Regions from separate parts of the Pantoea sp. SGAir0175 genome, predicted to be linked through region 2. Evidence: predicted binding sites of a transcription regulator. Region 2 holds the regulator's gene; each other region holds the start of a gene.
The links. Region 2 encodes sigma-54, which starts transcription at its own class of promoters, with help from an activator protein. Its sites were predicted from a motif close to GTTGGCACANNTTTCGCTNT; they were not measured.

Region 1 (4,428 bases), 350 kb from region 2:
TCTGTTGTGCGATGTCGCGCGCGCTGAGATCGCCCTGCGCCAGTGCCTGCTGCAGCTGGCTTATCGATAAGGCTGCCAGCGTCATGGATGAAATACTCCCGCCACTTCCAGGCGATCATCCAGCGGCAGCGCCATCAGCGGCTGCGCCATCGCGGCGATACGGTTAAACTGCGTTAGCAGCTCGGCGCGGCGCGTGTCGTCCAGCTCCAGCGCCAGAATCTGCTCCATTTGGGCGATATAGGTTGCCCAGTCCGGTTGTGCACTCATGATTTTCTCCGTTAAAAACCGGCAGCGCTGCCGTTGCTGCGCGGATCAAACGCGCCTTCCAGCATGCCATTGTTGTGTCTGACGATGGCGCCGGCGTGGCCCACCACTTCACTGTATTCAGCCAGCAGTTCGACTTCATGACCGAGCGCGCGCAGTTGCTGCACGGTTTCAGGCGCGATGCGCGCCTCCAGCTTGAGGGAGTCCGAGGATTGGCCCCAGGTGCGGCCAAGCAGCCAGCGCGGTGCGCTGACCGCCTGCTGCAGCGGCTGGCCCTGAATGACATAGCGGGTAAAGATCGCCGCCTGGGTTTGCGGCTGGCCATCACCGCCCATCGAGCCGTACACCAGCGTGCGGCCATCTTTCAGGCGTGCCGCCGCTGGATTGAGCGTATGGAACGGCTGTTTGCCCGGTGCCAGCGTCAGCAGGTGATCCGGCTGCAGGCTGAACGCCGCGCCACGGTTTTGCCAGGTAATACCGGTGCCGGGCAGCACGACGCCGCTGCCAAATTCGTGGTAAATGCTCTGGATAAAGGAGACCGCCAGGCCGCTGCTGTCCATCACCCCCATCCACACGGTATCGCCCGGTCCGCGTCCGGTGCCCCAGGGCGCGGCGCGATCGTCCTGCACCTGCGCGGCCAGCGTGCCGAGATGATCGGCATTCAGCAGCGACTGCACATCAATCGCCATGTGACGCGGATCGGTGATGTGTTGATCACGCAGGGCAAAGGCCTGTTTGGTGGCTTCAACGATGCGGTGCACCGTCTGTGCTTCACTGGCGTCGGCCATCGCCAGACGATCGGTGATCCCGAGGATCGCCAGCGATACCAGCCCCTGCGTTGGCGGCGTCATGTTCCAGATATCGCCTTCGCTGTGCGCGAGGTGCAGCGGCGTGCAGCGCCGGGCACGCTGCCGGTGTAAATCGTCCAGCGTAATCGGCATGCCGAGCGCGCCCATTTCGCGCGCCAGATGGTGCGCCAGCTCACCGCGATAAAAGCTCTCCAGCCCTTGCTCGCTCAGCACGCTCAGCGTCTGCGCCAGCGCCGGCTGGGTAAAACGACTGCCGGCGGTGGGCGGTGCGCCATCAGGCAGAAAGGTGGCGGCAAAACCGGGCTGATGTTGCAGCTCATGCTGTTTTGCCGCCGTCGCTGCCGCCTGCGAGGCGGTGACCGGAATGCCATCGGCCGCATAGCGAATCGCATCGCGCAGCAAACGGCTCAGCGGCAGCGGCGTCGCGCCCAGTTCGTGCGCCAGCGTCAGCGCTTCCTGCCAGCCGCTGACGGTGCCGGCGACCGTCAGTGCCGCTTTAGGGCCGCGATGCGGAATATGGCTCTCACCGTGATAGAAGTCGGGGTGCGCCAGCGAACCGGCGGCGCCGCTGGCATCGATAGCAATCGGATCGCCACCGGGCGGCACCACCAGCCAGAAGCCGTCGCCGCCGAGGCCATTCATGTGTGGGTAAACCACCGCAATGGTCGCCGCGGCGGCCACCATGGCTTCCAGCGCGTTGCCGCCTTCACGCAGAACTGCCAGTGCGCTTTCGCTGGCAAGGTGATGTGGCGTCACCGCCATGCCCATCGGGGCCATATTGCTTTGAATCATAGTGAACTGTTCCCGGATTATTCTTTTGTAGCGGCGCGATTTAGCGCGCTGGATAGGGAAAACAAGCGCAACAAATTGCGCCGCTACCAGTCTGTGTCAATGGTAAAGCAAGAGCCGTTCCAGTTTTGGTGTTACGCCAGCCTGGATCGATTTATGCTAGCTTGTGATGAAACGAAAGTTACAGGACCGATGATGAAACAGCTCGATGAACGCCTTCGCAGTCACTATCCGCAACTGTCGCCGCAGGAGCAGCGCATTGCTGACTTTGTGTTTGACCATTTTGATGATCTGATTAGCTATAACAGCGCTGAGCTGGCGCGGCTCAGCGGCGTATCAAAGGCCACGGTAAGCCGGCTGTTCAAACGCCTCGGCTATGAAAAATACAAAGACATGCGTGACGAGCTGCGCACCCTGCGCCAGAGCGGAATGCCGCTGACCGATAACCGCGATGCGGTGCAGGGCAACACGCTGCTGTCGCGTCATTACAAGCAGGAGATGGCGAACCTGACGCAGTGGGTCAACAGCATTGACGCCCGGCAGTTTAGCGAGGTGATTGCTGCGCTGGGCACCGCGCGGCGGGTGTTTATCATTGGGATGCGCAACGCGTATCCGGTGGCGCTGCACCTGCGTCAGCAGCTGTTGCAGGCGCGCGCCCAGGTGCAGGTGTTGCCGCAGCCAGGCCAGACGCTGGGCGAAGAGTTGGTGGACATGACGCCGGAAGATGTGGTGGTGGTGATGGCGTTTCGCCGCCGGCCACGCATCATCCGTCCATTGATGCAGCAGCTGCAGCAGAGCGGCATCCCGGTACTGGTGCTGTGCGAACCCCAGGCGCAGGGCATTCTCACCCTGGCGCGCTGGCAGCTGTGCGCACCGCTCGACAGCGTTTCCGCCTTTGACAGCTACGCCTCGGCAATGAGCCTGATCAACCTGCTGGCCAACGCGCTGCTGCACGAAATGCTGTCGCAGGGGCGTCAGCGCATCCATCAGATTGCCGATCTTTACCAGCAGCTCGACGAGCTGGAACACCGCTAAAGGGCACCGTTTTGGTGCTTTGCACCTTTTTTGATCGCGTCTGCTAACGGGGTGCTCCCCGTTAAGATGCGCCCTTAATCGCCTTAAATCCTCCGCTTAGCCGCTGCGTTTGCTGCCCGTTGTGGTTGGCACATTAGTTGCAAATCAATTTATCAAGAATCTTTTGTTTCACCATTAACTCACCGGGGTGCATAATGAACAAAGTATTACTGGCAGTAGCAGGGGCAGCATTGCTGCTGGCGCAGGCAGGCAGCGCCATGGCCGATCAGCTGCAGGATATCCAGAAGCGTGGCGTGATTCGCGTGGCGGTGCCGCAGGACTTCCCGCCGTTTGGCTCGGTCGGTACCGATTTGCAGCCGCAGGGCTATGACATCGACATGGCGAAATACCTCGCGAAGCAGATGAAACTGAAGTTGCAGCTGGTGCCGGTGACCAGCGCCAACCGCGTACCGTATCTGCAGACCGACAAGGTTGACCTGGTGATCTCCAGCATGGGCAAAAACGCCGAGCGCGAAAAAGTGATCGACTTCAGCCGCGCCTACGCACCGTTCTTCCTCGGCGTGTTCGGCCCGAAAGGCGAGACGCTGAAAGATGCGGCGGCGCTGAGCGGTAAATCGATTGGCGTGACGCGCGGTGCGGTAGAGGACATGGTACTGAGTGATGTTGCTCCGAAAGATGCTCAGGTGAAGCGCTACGAAGATAACAACACCACGCTGTCCGCCTATCTCTCCGGTCAGGTGCAGTATGTCGCCACCGGTAACCTGGTGGTCGCGGCGATTGCGCGCCAGAACGCGGAAAAAGCCCCGGTGCCGCAGTTTATGCTGAAAGATTCACCGTGCTTTATCGGCCTGAAAAAGAATGAGCCAGCGCTGAAAGAGAAAGTGAACGCACTGATTGAGCAGGGTATTAAAGACGGCACGCTGAACAAGCTGTCGGAAGAGTGGCTGAAAGCGCCGCTGCCTGCCAACCTCGGCGCATAACAGGAACGGCCAATGATTGGGCAACTTAACTTTGCAGATCTCTGGCCGCACTGGCCAGAGCTGCTGGCCGGACTGTGGGTCACGGTGCAGCTTACGGTGCTGGCGACGGTGGGCGGTGTCGGACTGGGTATTCTCGGCGCGGCACTGCGCAGCGGCAAACCGGGCTGGGCCAGCCGCCTGTGGGGCATCTACGTCGAGTTGATTCGCAACACGCCGTTTGTGGTACAGCTGTTTTTTATCGTGTTTGGTCTGCCCAATCTCGGTCTGAAACTAACGGCGGGTGAAGCGGCATTGCTGGCGATGCTGATTAACCTTGGCGCCTACAGCACTGAAATCATCCGTGCCGGCATCCAGGTGACACCGCGCGGGCAGTGGGAAGCCGGGCGCGTGCTCGGGCTGAGCCGCACGCAAACCTTCATCCGCGTGGTGCTGCCGCCCTCGCTGCAGCGCATTTATCCGGCGCTGGTCAGCCAGTGCATTATTGTGATGCTCGGTTCGTCGGTGGTGTCGCAGGTCTCGTATGAAGAGCTGACGTTTGCCGCCAACCTGAT
Region 2 (4,428 bases):
TGAAGCCGAAGGATTCAAACACCATGGTGAGTTCACGCTCACGCTTGCCCAGCAGGCGCGTGCGCAGCATTTCTGCCAGCTCATGCACCGACATCTCTGAGGTATCGATGATCAGATCGGCACGCGAGCGCAGTGGCTCCAGCAGATCGTTCTCCTCATCAATGGCGCTTTCCAGCGACAGATTTTTGCTGGAGAGCGGATGCAGGCGGCGCGTGTCGCTGTAGCGGCGGATCAGCGTATTGCGATCGGCGTCCAGAAACAGCAGCTGTGGCGAGAACGCTTCCGGCAGATTGTTCAGTGCCTGCTCAAACACCTCCGGTGATTCCGGCATGTTGCGCACGTCAATGCTGACCGCCGCTGAGATATTGCGCTCGGTTAAGGTGTTCGCCAGCTCCGGCAGCAGCACCACCGGCAGGTTATCGACACAGTAGAAGCCCATATCCTCAAGGGCGCGCAGCGCGACTGATTTTCCTGAGCCTGACCGACCGCTAACGATCATCAGCACCATCACATTTCTCCCGTGTTAAACCGGCACGCAGGCCGGTAAAAGTGTCTGTCGCTTAAGCGTGATCTTCCTGAGCTTCTGTAATGATGGCGTAGAGCTCTTCATCGCTCTGTGCCGCGCGCAAACGGCGGCAGACGGTTTTATCCGCCAGGCGTTTCGCCACCAGCGACAGGGTGTGCAGATGGGTTTTGCACTGGTCTGCGGGCACCAGCAGGGCAAACAGCAGGTCAACCGGCTGGTTGTCGACGGCGTCAAAGGCGATAGGCTGGTCGAGGCTGATAAACACGCCAACGGCGCGCAGCGTATCCTCCTCCAGCTTGCCGTGCGGGATGGCGATGCCGTTGCCAATGCCGGTACTGCCCATGCGTTCACGGGTCAGGATGGCTTCAAAAAGCGTCTGGTGCGGCAGATTGAGCTGCTTAGCGGCCAGCTCGCTGATAATTTCCAGCGCGCGCTTTTTACTCTGGCAGTGTACGCCGCTGCGGGTGCAGTCCAGCGAAAGGACCGCGCTCAATTCCAGTGTCAGATCGTTGTTCATCATCGTTTCACTTGCGTGTTCACATAGCCGTAAGGCACGTACCGGGACACCGCGAACGGGCAGGGCAGGTGACTGCAGGCGCTTGCGCAGATGACAAAACGGGGCGGTGACCCGCCCCATTTCTCCTCTGAGTGCTGAACCCGTCAGCACTCTGCAAGCGTGAAGGTTAGTGTTTTTTCAGTTTGTCTTTGTGTTTGGTCAGCTGACGGGCCAGCTTGTCAATCAACCCGTCGATGGCCGCGTACATGTCTTCCGCTTCCGATGTGGCGTGCAGCTCCCCGCCGTTGACGTGCAGGGTTGCTTCCGCAATCTGCGTCACCTTCTCCACTTTCAGAACAATATAAACCTGATTGATACGATCAAAATAGTGTTCCAGTTTGGCAAATTTGTTATTTACAAATTCGCGCAGTGGGTCGGTTATCTCAACATTCAGTCCGGTAAGGTTTAGCTGCATAGGTCTTCCTTCTTGTTTCGGTCAAACCAGCTGCTTGCGCTGGTTTGATGGCGGTATAGATAAAGACTCGCGATACTTAGCAACCGTACGTCGCGCCACCATGATGCCCTGTTCAGATAACATGGAGGTCAGTTTGCTGTCGCTCAAGGGTTTTGCGGGATTTTCCGCGGAGATTAATTTTTTCACCAGTGCACGGATCGCCGTCGACGAGGCTTCGCCACCGCCTTCGGTGCTGACGTGACTGGAGAAAAAATACTTCAGTTCAAAAATGCCACGCGGGCTGTGCAAATACTTTTGCGTGGTGACGCGGGAAATGGTGGATTCATGCATATCCACGGCCTGGGCGATATCCGCCAGTACCATCGGACGCATATACTCTTCACCCTGTTCAAAAAACGCCTGCTGCTGTTCGACAATACAGCGCGTCACTTTCAGCAGCGTGTCGTTGCGGCTCTCCAGGCTCTTAATCAGCCAGCGGGCTTCCTGTAAGTTGCTGCGAATAAACTGACTGTCACTGTCATTACGCGCAGAACCGCCCATCGCGGCGTAATGCTGATTAATCTTCAGGCGCGGCAGGCTGTCAGCGTTCAGCTCCACCGTCCAGCGTGTGCCAGTCTTGCGCACCAGCACATCGGGAATCACATACTCGGGCTCGCTGGTATTGATGGACTGCCCGGGGCGCGGATCGAGCGACTGAATCAGCAGCATCGCTTCCTTCAGCACCTCTTCTTTCAGCCGCGTCACGCGCATCAGGCTGCGGAAATCGTGGTTAGCCAGCAGGTCGAGGTGCTCGCTGACAATCAGCCGTGCTTCGTTCAGCATCGGCATATCGGCCGCATACTGCGACAGCTGCACCAGCAGGCAGTCACGCAGATCGCGTGCGCCGACGCCCACCGGATCGAAACGCTGTACGCGCTTCAGCACCGCTTCCACCTCTTCCAGCGTCAGCTCTTCGTCACCAATACTGTCACAAATGTCCTGTAAGCTGACGGTGAGATAACCGGTATCGTCGATGGCATCGACGATGGAAGTAGCGATGGCGCGGTCGGTGTCGGTGAACGGCGTCAGTTCTACCTGCCACATCAGATAGTCCTGCAGCGACTGCGTGGTTTCACCCTGATACACAGGCAGCTCGTCGTCCTGGTAATCGGTGCCGGTGCCGGAGGGCGTGCCGGCCGTGTAGATCTCGTCCCAGGTGGCATCGAGCGGCAGCTCTTCCGGCATCTCTTTCTGTTCGAGTGCCTCACGGGTATCTAACGCCTCGTTCTCCTGAAACTCGCGGGCGTCGACTTCATCGTGCAGATCGGTTTGTTCAAGCAGCGGATTGCTTTCCAGCGCCAGTTGCAGTTCCTGCTGGAGTTCAAGCGTAGAGAGTTGCAGCAAGCGGATTGCCTGCTGCAACTGGGGGGTCATCGCCAGCTGTTGGCTGAGCCTGAGTTGCAAACCTTGCTTCATAATCCGGCTAGAATTTCCTAAGCAAATGTCGGGTATGCCGACACCTTATCAGAGTCTGAACTCTTCGCCCAAATAAACCCGCTTAACCTGCTCATCTGCAAGAATTTCATCTGGCGTGCCGTGGGCAATCAGATGGCCCTGGCTGACGATATATGCGCGCTCACACACCGCGAGCGTTTCACGCACGTTGTGGTCGGTGATCAGCACGCCGAGGCCGCTGTCACGCAGGTGTTCGATGATCTTTTTGATATCGATAACGGAGATGGGGTCAACGCCGGCAAAAGGTTCATCCAGCAGGATAAACTTTGGATTGGCGGCCAGCGCACGGGCAATCTCGACGCGGCGACGTTCACCGCCCGACAGCGCCTGGCCCATGCTGTCGCGCAGATGGCCAATGTGGAACTCGTCCATCAGCTCATTGGCGCGATCCTGACGCTGCTCTTCCGTCAGGTCGTCACGCACCTGCAGTACCGCCATCAGGTTGTCGTAGACGCTCAGACGGCGAAAGATCGACGCTTCCTGCGGCAGATAACCGATGCCGCGCCGCGCGCGCGCATGCAGTGGCAGAATACTGATATCTTCTTCATCGATAATAATGCGGCCGGCATCACGCGGCACGATGCCTACCACCATGTAGAAGGTGGTGGTTTTACCGGCCCCGTTGGGACCCAGCAGGCCGACAATCTCGCCGGATTTCACCTGCAGGCTGACATCTTCTACTACGCGACGGCCTTTGTAGGCTTTCGCCAGGTTTTCAGCGACTAATGTGGCCATAGCGATCAGTTACTCTTTTTGGGGCTCGCAGACGAACCGTTTTTATCCTGCAGCTGCGACGGCACCAGCACGGTGGTGACGCGCTTGCTCTGGCCCTGACTGTAGGCCTGCATCTTCTGCTCTTTCACCAGATAGGTGATGCGATCGCCTTTGATGTTGCTGTCCTGCTGCTCGATAAAGGCGTTGCCGGTCAGCTCGACGAAATCGTTGGCCAGCTCATAGTGCAGTTTGGCGGCATGACCCTGCACCGGTTTGCCGTTGTCCTGCATCTGATAAAAGGTGGCCGGATTGCCGTAGGCATCGACGATGGTTTTGTTGCTGTCGCCGCCGGGACGGGTTACCACCACTTTATCGGCGGTAATTTTGATGGTGCCCTGGGTCACGATCACGTTGCCGGTAAAGGTGGCGACGTTACCCTGCAAATCGAGCGCCTGGTTCACCGAGTCGATGTTAACCGGCTTGTCCGAATCGCCCGTTAACGCCAGCGCCGGCAGGCTGGTTGCCAGCAGCGCACTCACCAGCAGCAACTTAAGGCTATTTTTGTTCATTTTGAATTTCATAGGAGGTTTTGACCTTTTCAAGCAGCTCGGCATTCTTTGTCCGTAGGTTGCCGCGCATCTTCATGCCAGTGGAGTTAAAACTGCGGCCAAATAGGGTGACCTGATCGTCAGACGTCACATCCTGGCTGACCAGATTAACCTG
Region 3 (4,428 bases), 470 kb from region 2:
TGCAGGCCGAACAGGGCGAAGGCAACCGCTTTACCCTGACCGTTGGAGATCAGCACGCCGTTCTGACGCTGGCCCACTTCGCCCGGACGCACGTCGTCGTAGTGGCTGAAGGTGGAGTACAGCAGACCGGTACCGGAAGTCATAGTCATGAATTCGTTACGGAAGCCGATCAGACCACGGCTTGGGATCACGTAGTCGAGACGTACGCGGCCTTTACCATCCGGATCCATGTTTTTCAGGTCGCCTTTACGCTCACCCATCGCCTGCATCACTGAACCCTGATGGGTTTCTTCGATGTCGAGGGTAACGTTTTCGAATGGCTCCTGCTTGCGGCCTTCGAATTCACGGTAGATAACTTTCGGACGGGATACCGCCAGCTCGTAGCCTTCACGACGCATATTCTCGATCAGAACTGACAGGTGCAGCTCACCACGACCGGATACGCGGAATGCATCAGCATCTTCAGTTTCTTCTACGCGCAGCGCTACGTTGTGCACCAGTTCTTTGTTCAGACGCTCAAGGATCTGACGCGACGTCACAAACTTACCTTCTTTACCACAGAACGGTGAGGTGTTGACGTTGAAGAACATGGTTACGGTTGGCTCATCCACGCTCAGCGCTGGCAGCGCTTCCACATTCTGCGTGTCGCAGATGGTGTCGGAGATGTTCAACTCGCCCAGACCGGTGATAGCGATGATGTCGCCCGCTTCAGCCAGGTCGGATTCAATACGCTCCAGACCCAGATGGCCCAGCACTTTACCGACTTTCGCGTTACGGGTTTTCCCTTCGCTGTCGATCACAGTAACCTGCTGGTTTGGCTTCACTTTACCGCGCTTGATGCGGCCGATACCGATTACGCCGAGGTAGTTGTTGTAGTCCAGCTGCGAGATCTGCATCTGCAGTGGGGCTTCAATTTCAACCTGCGGTGGAGAAACGTGGTCGACGATGGCCTGATACAGCGGGGTCATGTCGTCAGCCATGTCGGTGTGATCCAGACCGGCGATACCATTCAGCGCAGACGCATAAATGATCGGGAAATCGAGCTGCTCGTCAGTCGCGTCGAGGTTAACGAACAGGTCAAATACCTGGTCAACAACCCAGTCCGGACGCGCGCCAGGACGGTCAACTTTGTTGATGACTACAATCGGCTTCAAACCGTGGGCAAAGGCTTTCTTGGTTACGAAGCGGGTTTGCGGCATAGGGCCATCCATCGCGTCTACAACCAGCAGCACCGAATCCACCATGGACATGACGCGCTCAACTTCACCACCGAAGTCGGCGTGTCCCGGGGTATCAACGATGTTGATACGGTAGTCGTTCCATTTGATGGCGGTGTTTTTCGCGAGGATGGTAATCCCACGCTCTTTCTCCAAATCGTTGGAGTCCATCACGCGCTCAGTCGCTTCGGTACGGGCATCAAAAGTACCGGACTGTTGCAGCAGTTTGTCAACCAGGGTGGTCTTACCATGGTCAACGTGCGCGATGATGGCGATGTTACGCAAATTTTCGATCACAGCTTTGCCTCAGGCATTATAGAAATAACGCGGTATTGTACACGGATTAAGCGAAAGACTGAACATGATCACAGTTTTCGCCGAAATATTCTCGCAGTGCGCGTTTTTAGCACCAATAACGGTGCATTAAGCTGCACTTTGATGGCGCTTTGCACCATTTAAGTGCTTACCCCTAAACTGACGGCACTATTTTGGTGCATTCCATCCACGCTGGTGCAGCCGTCGTCTCACCGCAGGGCGCATCACAGCGCCATTTTCACCATTGTAATAAAGTTGGCACAGAATTCGCTTTATATCTTTTAAGCGAAAACGACAGTTGCACAACGGTTGAAGAGCTTGCCGAGATCTTGGTCAGGGGTGGTCAGTAGTCGTGACACATTCCCGGCAACAGAAGTTCTCTCACCACGACGACAAAATGACCATTTCCAGGAGAGTTGAGTATGTCCGCTGAACACGTTCTCTCGATGATGAACGAGCACGAAGTTAAGTTTGTTGACCTGCGTTTTACCGATACCAAAGGTAAAGAACAGCACGTTACTATCCCTGCTCACCAGGTTAACGCTGACTTCTTCGAAGAAGGCAAAATGTTCGATGGCTCTTCCATCGGCGGCTGGAAAGGCATTAACGAATCAGACATGGTGCTGATGCCGGATGCAACAACTGCCGTAATGGATCCGTTCTTCGAAGATCCGACGCTCATCATCCGCTGTGACATTCTCGAGCCAGGCACGCTGCAGGGCTACGATCGCGACCCGCGCTCCATTGCCAAGCGCGCAGAAGAGTTCCTGCGTTCTTCCGGCATCGCCGACACCGTACTGTTCGGACCTGAGCCAGAGTTCTTCCTGTTTGACGACATCCGTTTCGGCTCTTCAACTTCCGGCTCACACGTGGCTATCGACGACATCGAAGCAGCCTGGAACACCGGTAAAGAGTACGAAGGCGGTAACAAAGGTCACCGTCCAGGTCTGAAAGGCGGCTACTTCCCGGTGCCACCGGTTGACTCATCACAGGACATCCGTTCTGCCATGTGTCTGACCATGGAGCAGATGGGTCTGGTGGTTGAAGCGCATCACCACGAAGTGGCAACCGCGGGTCAGAACGAAGTGGCTACCCGCTTCAACACCATGACCAAGAAAGCTGACGAAATTCAGATCTACAAATATGTCGTGCACAACGTCGCGCACGCCTACGGCAAAACGGCTACCTTTATGCCGAAGCCGATGTTTGGCGACAACGGTTCCGGAATGCACTGCCACATGTCACTGTCTAAAGGCGGCGTAAACCTGTTCTCTGGCGACAAATACGGCGGCCTGTCTGAAACTGCCCTGTTCTACATCGGCGGTATCATCAAGCACGCTAAAGCCATCAACGCCCTGGCAAACCCGACCACCAACTCATACAAGCGTCTGGTCCCAGGCTACGAAGCACCGGTAATGCTGGCTTACTCAGCACGTAACCGTTCTGCCTCTATCCGTATCCCGGTAGTGGCCAGCCCGAAAGCACGTCGTATCGAAGCGCGTTTCCCGGATCCAGCGGCTAACCCATACCTGGCGTTCACCGCACTGCTGATGGCCGGCCTCGACGGCGTGATCAACAAGATCCACCCTGGCGATGCGATGGACAAAAACCTGTACGACCTGCCGCCGGAAGAAGAAGCTGAGATTCCAAAAGTGGCCGGTTCACTGGAAGAAGCGCTGAACGCACTGAACGAAGACCGCGAGTTCCTGACCCGTGGCGGCGTGTTCACTGACGACGCGATCGATGCTTACATCGAACTGCGTAAAGCTGACAACGACCGCGTACGCATGACGCCGCACCCGGTTGAGTTCGAACTGTACTACAGCGTTTAATCCTTAAAAGATTCGCGCAGATGCACCGTAGCCGCCAACGCCGCGACGGTGCTAATCCTGGCGCTGAAGATTTTTTGTTGCCGTGGAAACTTTAGCCCATCTCCGGATGGGCTTTTTTCACCGCGAATTCATCGTTCGACGGATAGATTTGCGTCCCCAAAGGCTATAATGCACTAATTTAGTGCAGAGGAACGCTGTATGGCAACTGGCACGCTGCCCGACGCGGGGCAGATTCTCAACTCCCTGATCAACAGTATTTTGCTGGTCGATAACGATCTGGTTATCCACTACGCCAACCCGGCGGTCCAGCAACTACTGGCGCAAAGCTCACGAAAATTGTTCGGCACGCCCTTACCGGAACTTACCGGCTATTTTTCGCTGAACATTGAGGTAATGAGCGAGAGTTTAGGGGCAGGCCAGGGCTTTACCGATAGCGAAGTCACGTTAGTGGTGGATGGCCGCGCGCACATTATGTCACTTACGGCACAGCGTCTACCCGACGGATTTATTCTGCTGGAAATGGCGCCGATGGATAATCAGCGCCGTCTCAGCCAGGAGCAGATTCAGCACGCCCAGCAGGTTGCCGCGCGCGATCTGGTACGCGGCCTGGCGCACGAAATTAAAAACCCGCTCGGCGGATTGCGCGGCGCGGCGCAGCTGTTATCGCGCGCCCTGCCCGATCCGGCGCTGAATGAATATACCAAAGTGATTATTGAGCAGGCCGACCGGCTGCGTAATCTGGTCGACCGCCTGCTGGGTCCGCAGCAGCCCGGACTGCACGTGACCCAGAGCATTCATCAGGTGGCTGAACGTGTGGTTAACCTGGTGTCGATGGAGCTGCCGGAAAACGTCTCGCTGGTGCGTGATTATGACCCCAGCCTGCCGGAGCTGCCGCACGACCCGGACCAGATTGAGCAGGTGCTGCTCAACGTGGTGCGTAACGCGCTGCAGGCGCTGGGCGAAGCGGGCGGAACCATTGTCATCCGTACCCGTACCGCGTTTCAGCTGACGTTACACGGCACGCGTTACCGGCTGGTGGCGCGAATCGACATTGAAGATGATGG

Region 1: a site for sigma-54 is predicted at 1,970-1,989, ahead of C1N56_RS15340 (gamma-glutamyltransferase family protein). Genes of this name have one in related genera too.
Region 3: a site for sigma-54 is predicted at 1,787-1,806, ahead of glnA (glutamate--ammonia ligase). Genes of this name have one in related genera too.

Annotation. Positions count from the first base shown of each region.
Region 1 is NZ_CP028081.1:3,248,893-3,253,320, reverse strand. Features, by position in the region: gene C1N56_RS15350 (AtzE family amidohydrolase) at 1-85, opposite strand, end outside; gene hpxX (oxalurate catabolism protein HpxX) at 82-267, opposite strand; gene C1N56_RS15340 (gamma-glutamyltransferase family protein) at 279-1,865, opposite strand; gene hpxU (MurR/RpiR family transcriptional regulator HpxU) at 2,058-2,897, shown strand; gene C1N56_RS15330 (transporter substrate-binding domain-containing protein) at 3,092-3,877, shown strand; gene C1N56_RS15325 (amino acid ABC transporter permease) at 3,890-4,428, shown strand, end outside.
Region 2 is NZ_CP028081.1:3,595,567-3,599,994, reverse strand. Features, by position in the region: gene rapZ (RNase adapter RapZ) at 1-508, opposite strand, end outside; gene ptsN (PTS IIA-like nitrogen regulatory protein PtsN) at 561-1,043, opposite strand; gene hpf (ribosome hibernation promoting factor) at 1,210-1,497, opposite strand; gene rpoN (RNA polymerase factor sigma-54) at 1,519-2,952, opposite strand; gene lptB (LPS export ABC transporter ATP-binding protein) at 3,001-3,726, opposite strand; gene lptA (lipopolysaccharide ABC transporter substrate-binding protein LptA) at 3,732-4,286, opposite strand; gene lptC (LPS export ABC transporter periplasmic protein LptC) at 4,261-4,428, opposite strand, start outside.
Region 3 is NZ_CP028081.1:4,069,007-4,073,434, forward strand. Features, by position in the region: gene typA (ribosome-dependent GTPase TypA) at 1-1,514, opposite strand, end outside; gene glnA (glutamate--ammonia ligase) at 1,955-3,364, shown strand; gene glnL (nitrogen regulation protein NR(II)) at 3,563-4,428, shown strand, end outside.